3 regions of the Nonomuraea sp. N2-4H genome follow, and region 1 is predicted to be linked to each of the others. Evidence: riboswitches for the same ligand, from Rfam matches in the RefSeq annotation. Region 1 holds a riboswitch; each other region holds the start of a gene.
What was found. A riboswitch is a leader RNA that binds a small molecule or an ion and turns the genes downstream of it on or off. The one in region 1 is predicted to bind cyclic di-AMP.
Positions count from the first base shown of each region.

Region 2: it holds a riboswitch for cyclic di-AMP, as region 1 does, so the genes downstream of both, WBK31_RS01010 (C40 family peptidase) here and WBK31_RS01840 (hypothetical protein) in region 1, are expected to answer to the same signal.
Region 3: it holds a riboswitch for cyclic di-AMP, as region 1 does, so the genes downstream of both, WBK31_RS03380 (hypothetical protein) here and WBK31_RS01840 (hypothetical protein) in region 1, are expected to answer to the same signal.

Region 1 is NZ_CP147987.1:395,291-397,545, forward strand. Features, by position in the region: gene WBK31_RS01830 (MDR family MFS transporter) at 1-67, shown strand, start outside; gene WBK31_RS01835 (DUF5302 domain-containing protein) at 104-316, shown strand; cyclic di-AMP (ydaO/yuaA leader) riboswitch at 485-626, shown strand; gene WBK31_RS01840 (hypothetical protein) at 820-1,419, shown strand; gene WBK31_RS01845 (alpha/beta fold hydrolase) at 1,657-2,255, shown strand, end outside.
Region 2 is NZ_CP147987.1:224,016-226,270, forward strand. Features, by position in the region: gene serA (phosphoglycerate dehydrogenase) at 1-225, shown strand, start outside; gene WBK31_RS01010 (C40 family peptidase) at 894-1,298, opposite strand; cyclic di-AMP (ydaO/yuaA leader) riboswitch at 1,512-1,653, opposite strand; gene WBK31_RS01015 (3-isopropylmalate dehydrogenase) at 1,753-2,255, shown strand, end outside.
Region 3 is NZ_CP147987.1:735,225-737,479, forward strand. Features, by position in the region: gene WBK31_RS03375 (TIGR03620 family F420-dependent LLM class oxidoreductase) at 1-148, shown strand, start outside; gene WBK31_RS03380 (hypothetical protein) at 314-1,270, opposite strand; cyclic di-AMP (ydaO/yuaA leader) riboswitch at 1,276-1,417, opposite strand; partial or broken gene galT (galactose-1-phosphate uridylyltransferase) at 1,488-2,255, opposite strand, start outside.

The DNA.
Region 1 (2,255 bases):
GCTCACCCGCCCGGGAGCGCCTGCCCGGCCGCAGGAGAGCGCGGTGGAGGCCGGTTTCGCGTCATGAACGGCACCATGCGAAGCTGTCAGTATCCCCAACACCATGGAGGTCCTCATGGCGGATACACCGGAGCCGGAAGTCAGCGAGACTCCCGAGGACGAGATGAAGCGCAAGTTCCGCGAGGCGCTCGAACGCAAGCGCAATCAGCAGGCGGGCTCAGGCGCGGGTGGCAGGGGCTTCGATCCATCGAAGATTCACGGGACGCACGGTCCGGCCGCCAGCAAGAGATCGTTCAGGCGTAAGAGCGGCGGCTGAGAAAGCGAAATCCCAAGGGGCACGGCATGCCGTGCCCCTTTCGCATTTCATTCCCGCCGAAGGTAGATCTTTTGTCCGATTCGTGGTGAAACGTTTGCGGGTGTCCGATCCCGTCGTTAGAGTGTTCGCCATTACCAGCCGGTGACCTAGTCCTTACCCAAGACGGACGACCGGCTGGCGCCGAATCCCGAACCTTTCGGGAACCGGGGAACCACCCTCCCCTTGGGGTGAATCCGGCCCCCGTGGCCGGTAGGGCAACTCCACCGCCCGAACCCGTCAGCTAACCCGGTAGGCGTGATGGAGAGGATTGCGTATCACATGTGTCACCAGCGTGTCGTACTCGCGGACCGCTTCGTGTTGACGGCCGCCTGCTGAGCGGCCCCCTTCCCCAGGCTCATCATTTGCGCCGCGCGTAGCGCGCGGGTGCTCTGCCCCGCTGCGCCCATTTCCCCCGAGAGCCCGGCGTAACTCCCCCTGTCCCCTCGTGAAGGGTTAGCTGCTTCATGTCTGCCCGTTTTGGCCTGCGTTCCCTCGCCTCGCTGACCGCCTGCTGCGCGGTCGGCATGACCATCGCCGGCACGGCGGCCCATGCCGACACCAAAGACGAAAAGATCCTGCTCAAGGGCTCGACCACGGCGTCCTACTTCTGGGACGACGGCTCCGGCCGGGCCGGTGACACGGGGCTGCCGGCCAGCGGCAAGCCCATGCAGAAGGGTCTTGCGGCCAGCCCGAGCTGGCCGCTGATGACCGAGGGATACGTGGTCTACAAGGGCAAGAAGGCGCCCTTCTTCGTCGGCGACCGTGGTCCCGGCGAGCCCTCCAATCGCGGCATCATGCTCGACCTCGACGCCAAGACGTTCGCCGAGCTGACCGGCGGCACGTTCAACCCGAACACGCTGCACGTCGACGGCATCGGCGGCCAGGGCCACATCAAGGTCGAGTACGTCATCACCAAGTGGGGCCCCGGCGTGGGCAAGAAGAACCACCCGGTGCCGTTCTCGACCGGCGCCTGGTCCAGGCGCGACAGGAACCCCGCGCCCCCGCCCGAACAGGACGAGCAGGACCAGCAGGCCGGCGGCCGCTCGGTACCCGCCGCGCGCTGACCCGGCGTCCACGCCGTCCGCTGACGCGCACGTCCCCGTCCCCGTGCGGCGTCGCGGATGTGCGCGATCGCCGCGCCGGCGTGCCTTCCCCTCCGCGCGCCGGCGCGGCGATTCGCGGCAACGGATCCGGCGCGGGCCTGTCATGGCGGCTCGCCGGCGTGCTGCGCGCGTTTCGCGCGCTATTGGCGGACGAATGCCCGCTTTACGGACCGCAACCAGAATGACATTCTGATCGGCGTGACGACCCGTGTAGCCGCAAACGGCATTGAGATCGCCTACGACAGCTTCGGCTCACCCACAGGGCGGCCGCTCCTCCTGATCATGGGGCTCGGCGCCCAGCTCATCCAGTGGGACGAAGGGCTCTGCCGGCTCCTCGCGGAGCAGGGACACCACGTCGTACGGTTCGACAACCGCGACGTGGGCCTGTCCACGCACTTCCACGACGCGGGCGTGCCCCGGCCGGGGGAGCCCGCGCCGTACCGGCTGGAGGACATGGCCGACGACACCGCCGCGCTCATGGACGCCATCGGCTGGCCGTCCGCGCACGTCGTGGGCGCCTCGATGGGCGGCATGATCGCCCAGACGCTGGCGATCAGGCACCCCGAGCGGGTGCGGACGCTCACCTCGATCATGTCCACGCCGGGACCCGACGTCGCCCCGCCCACCCCCGAGGCGATCACGGCGCTGATCACCCCGCCGCCGAAGGACCGCGCCGGGGTGATCGACCAGTCGGTGGCGACCTGGTCGACGATCGGCTCGCCGGGCTACGAGATGGACGAAGAGGCCGTCAGGGAGCGGGCCGGGCTGGCCTACGACCGCTGCTTCGACCCCGCGGG
Region 2 (2,255 bases), 170 kb from region 1:
TGCTTCTTCACCTACACCGACCGCCCCGGCATCGTCGGCGTGGTCGGCCGGCTGCTCGGCGAGCACGGCATCAACATCGCCTCGATGCAGGTGGCCCGCGACGTCAAGGGCGGCAAGGCGCTCATCGCGCTGACCGTCGACTCGGCGATCCCGGCCGACGTGGTCGAGCAGATCGGCGCCGAGATCGGCGCCGAGAGCGGCCGCTCGGTCGACCTGGAGGACTGAGCCTGAGCCCGGCCGGGCGGATGGGCCGGGCCCCCGGTTGATCCGGAGGACTGAGCCTGAGCCCGGCCGGGCGGACGGGGCGGGCCCCCGGTTGATCCGGAGGGCCGCGCCTTTCGGCCGGCCGGCTGGGTCAATACCCCTTTGACCTGCGAAGGGCCGTCACCCGTTTCGGGCGGCGGCCCTTTTCTGTCTCAGGATGCGAGATAGTAGGACATCCAAGCTTCATCCTCGGGTACCGTAGCCGGTGATGCGCCAGGTTCTCGTACTCATTACCTGCCGCGGCGGGGCCTGTTAGGGCAGGTCGACATACCCGCCGCGGTGAGCGGCGCATGTGTCGGCCGTTAAGTCCCTTCGCCCGGTCCGCAACCCGGACCACGAGATCAGGCCCGATCGGGCTCGCGACCGGAGCCCGGCTTCCCCCTCTCTTTCAGGAACGCGTCCGCGAAGCGAGATGAGTCACATGTACGAGATGTATGCCTACAACCGTGCCGAGGACCACGAGGACGAGGCCACCGAGGCCGTCCAGATGGCCCTGGACCGGCGCGACAACGGCGGAGCCCCCCAGAGCAGGTGAGTACGAGCGGCCCCGCGCTGGTCGCACGGGGCCGGTCGTCGCCGGAGTGCGGCCGGAGTTCATGGGTGTGGTCCGGTGGTCGCAGGGGTGAGGTTCAGAGGGTGGCGGTGAGCATCGGCGGTGCGGGTTCCTTGCGCCGTTCGAGCACCTTGGCCCACTGGCGGACGCCCTTGGGATCCGGTCTGACCGCGCCGACGAACGCCTGACGGCGCCACTCGGAGAGCTTCTCCTCCTTCACCACGTCGCCTGAACGTGGCGCGTGCACCATGTATCCGGGCTTGGAGATCATGCCCACGTGACCGAGGCCGCTGAAGAAGACCAGGTCACCGGGCTTGAGCTGGTTCCATCCGATCTTTCTTGAGAACGCGTGGTACTGCTCGGCGGCGGTACGCGGCAGGTGGATCCCCGCCTTCCTGTACGCCCTGAGCATCAGCCCGGAGCAGTCGTAGCCGCCGTTGCCGGTGCCGCCCCACACGTACGGGGTGCCGCGCTGGCGCATGGCGAACTTGAGCGCGACCTTCCAGGCGGGCCTGGGCCGGCGCTTCTCCAGGATGCGCTTGACCTGAGGACCGGTGAGGGTGATCGAGCCGGCCGGGCTCGTGTCCGGGCCGGCGGGGTCGCGGCTCTCGCCGGGGTCGGCGAAGGCCGGAGAGGGGAGTGCGATGAGCCCGGCGGCGACGCCTGCCAGGGCGATGGCGATGCGAGACAGGGGTCTGTCCTTCCATGCGGCCGACCGGGTTAGCTGACGGGCTCGGGCCTGGAAGACAGCCCTACGGCGCGCGCCGATTCGCCCCTGGGGGAGGTTGGGTCCCCGGCTCCACGCAGCTGCTGCGTGGATTAGGCCTGACGGACTCTAACGAAACGGTCAAAAGGTCGCAATACGTCTAAAATCGGACGTCCGGACAGTGAGATGATGTGTTCGTCAGTCGAGACGAGCCGGTAAGGTACCGCCCATGGAGTCGCGTAACATCCGCTTGGCTGTCATCCCCGGTGACGGCATCGGCACCGAGGTCGTCGCAGAAGGACTCAAGGTCCTGGAGGCGGTGGGCACGAAGATCGAGCCCACCCACTATGACCTGGGCGCCGCACGCTATCACCGCACCGGCGAGACGTTGCCCGACTCGGTGCTCCAGGAGCTGCGCGGCTACGACGCCATCCTGCTCGGCGCCGTCGGTGACCCCAGCGTGCCGCCCGGCATCCTGGAGCGCGACCTGCTGCTTCGGCTGCGGTTCGAGTTCGACCACTACGTCAACCTGCGTCCGGTCAAGCTGTTCCCCGGTGTGCGCACCCCGCTGGCCGACACGCCGCCCGAGAACATCGACATGATCGTCGTCCGCGAGGGCACCGAGGGCCTCTACGCCGGCACCGGCGGCGCCATGCGGCGCGGCACCCCGCACGAGATCGCCACCCAGGAGTCGCTCAACACCGCCTACGGCGTCGAGCGCGTGGTGCGCTA
Region 3 (2,255 bases), 340 kb from region 1:
CACCCCGGACGCCATCGCCGCGCGCGTTCAAGCGCAACTCGACGCCGGCGCCGACCACGTGCTTGTCCATCCCCTCGCAGATGACATGTCCACGGCCATCGAGCAACTCGAACACCTTGCGTCTGCATTGCCTCCTGGATGGGGGTGAGGCTGTCAGTTCAGGCGACCCAGGGCCCCATCGCGGACCCGGCACTCCGAACGCTCAACCGCATAGGGGCCGCCGGCGCAAACGCCGTCTCGATTCGTGGATGTACATCGCCAGATGCGATATCCCCTAGTCATCCCCTGGTCATCCCCTGGTCATCCCCTGGTTTCAGTTCATCGAGATGTGCACGTGGTCGTAGTGGTTCTCGGTGATGCTGCCGCGGTCGGCCATGGCGCGCCAGCCGGTGCCGGAGTTGATGCGCTGCTTCCAGATCACATACTTCACGCCGAGCTTGTCCTTGTTCTGCAGCGCCCACTCGGCGATGCGGTCGCCGAGCGCGTTGTTGGCGGGCGTCGGCATGGTGCCGCCGGTGCTCATCATGAAGTCGCAGGCGCGGCCGAGCGGGTGCTCACCGCTGGAGCCCGCGCGGAAGCAGCCCACCGTGTACGGCAGCGAGAAGTTCTTTTCGATCTGGGCCTTCATCAGCCGCGTACGCGGGGTGATGTTGTCGGGGCCGCCGGGCAGCTCGGGCGCCCAGGTGCCGTTGGACCTGCGGCCCGTGGCGACCGGCACCAGGTCGCGCAGCTTCTTCTCGATGTCGCTGATGACGCCTTCGGCCTCGCGGCGCTGCTTCGCCACCTCGGCCGCGTCCTTCTTGATCTTGGCGGTCAGCGCGGCGGCCTCATCGCTGGCCTTCTTGCGCTCGTCGCGGGCCTTGGCGACGCTCGCCACCATGGCCTGCTGCTCGGCGGTGAGCTGTTCGAGCAGGGCCGCGGTGCCGGCGTCGCCCGGCATCATGAAGCCGGGCAGCGACGGGTCGATGTTCTGGTAGCGCAGGCGGGCGATCTCGGCGACCCGCTGCTCGGCGGCGGCCAGGGTCTGCTCGGCGGCGGCCAGCCTGGCCTGCGCGGCTCTGGCGGCCTCCTGTGCCTTGGCCAGCTCGACGCGCTTGAGGTTGTACTTCTCGATGAGCTTGTCGACCTTGCTGTTCAGCTGCTTGAGCTGAGCGCGGAGCTCGGACTCTTTCGGTTTCGGGGCGGCCGTCGCCGCGTGCGCCGGGAGGACGGCGATGGCGGCGGCGGCGATGAGACCGATGGCAAGTTTCGCGGGGGACGAAGCCGCCACGTATGAGTTCCTCTCCCTCTGCCGGCCGGGTTAGCTGACGGGTTCGGGCATGGGAGTCGCTCCCTACCGCCGTAGCGGATTCACCCCAAGGTGCGGTTGGGTCCCCGGCTCCCGGGCGACGCGCCCAGGATTAGGCGGGCATCAGCCGCGTTACGGCCGATGCATATGGGGATATTAGTGGTAGATCATGAGTCATGCGACCTTAAGTAGAAATCTATTAGTGATCGATCTGTGATCGGATCATGCGCGCCGCTTCCTCGGGCCGCACGTCGTTCACGAACGCCCCCATCGCCGACTCCGAGCCTGCCAGGTACTTGAGCTTGTTGGGCGCCCGCCGGATGGAGAACAGCTCCAGGTGCAGGTATGCCAGATCGCGCCCCGTACGCACCGGCGCCTGATGCCAGGCCGAGATGTACGGCATGACGACCCCGAACAGCCCGTCGAACGCCCGCAGCACCGAGGTGTAGAGCGGCGCGAACGCGGCGCGCTCGGCGTCCGTCAGCGCCGCCAGGTCCGGCACCTGCCGGTGCGGATAGATGTGCACCTCGAACGGCCAGCGCGCGGCGGCCGGCACGAAGGCCGTCCACAGCTCGTTTGCGGCGACCACCCGCGTGCCCTCGGCCCGCTCGGCGGCCAGCACGTCGGCGAACAGGTTCCCCGGCCCCTTGTAGCGCTCGGCGGCTCCGAGCTGCAGCTTCGTCCTGGGTGTGACATACGGGTACGCGTAGATCTGGCCGTGCGGGTGCGCGATGGTGATGCCGATCTCCGCGCCCCGGTTCTCGAAGCAGAAGACCTGCTCGACGCCCTCGATGCCGGACAGCTCCGCCGTACGGTCGGCCCACGCCTCCATGACCAGCACCACCTGCTCGTCGGAGAGCGCGGAGAAGGAGGAGTCGTGGTCGGAGGTGAAGCACACGACCTCGCACCGCCCCACACCCGGACGGACCTCGCTCAGCCCGCCCACGGCCTCATAAGTCCCGAAATT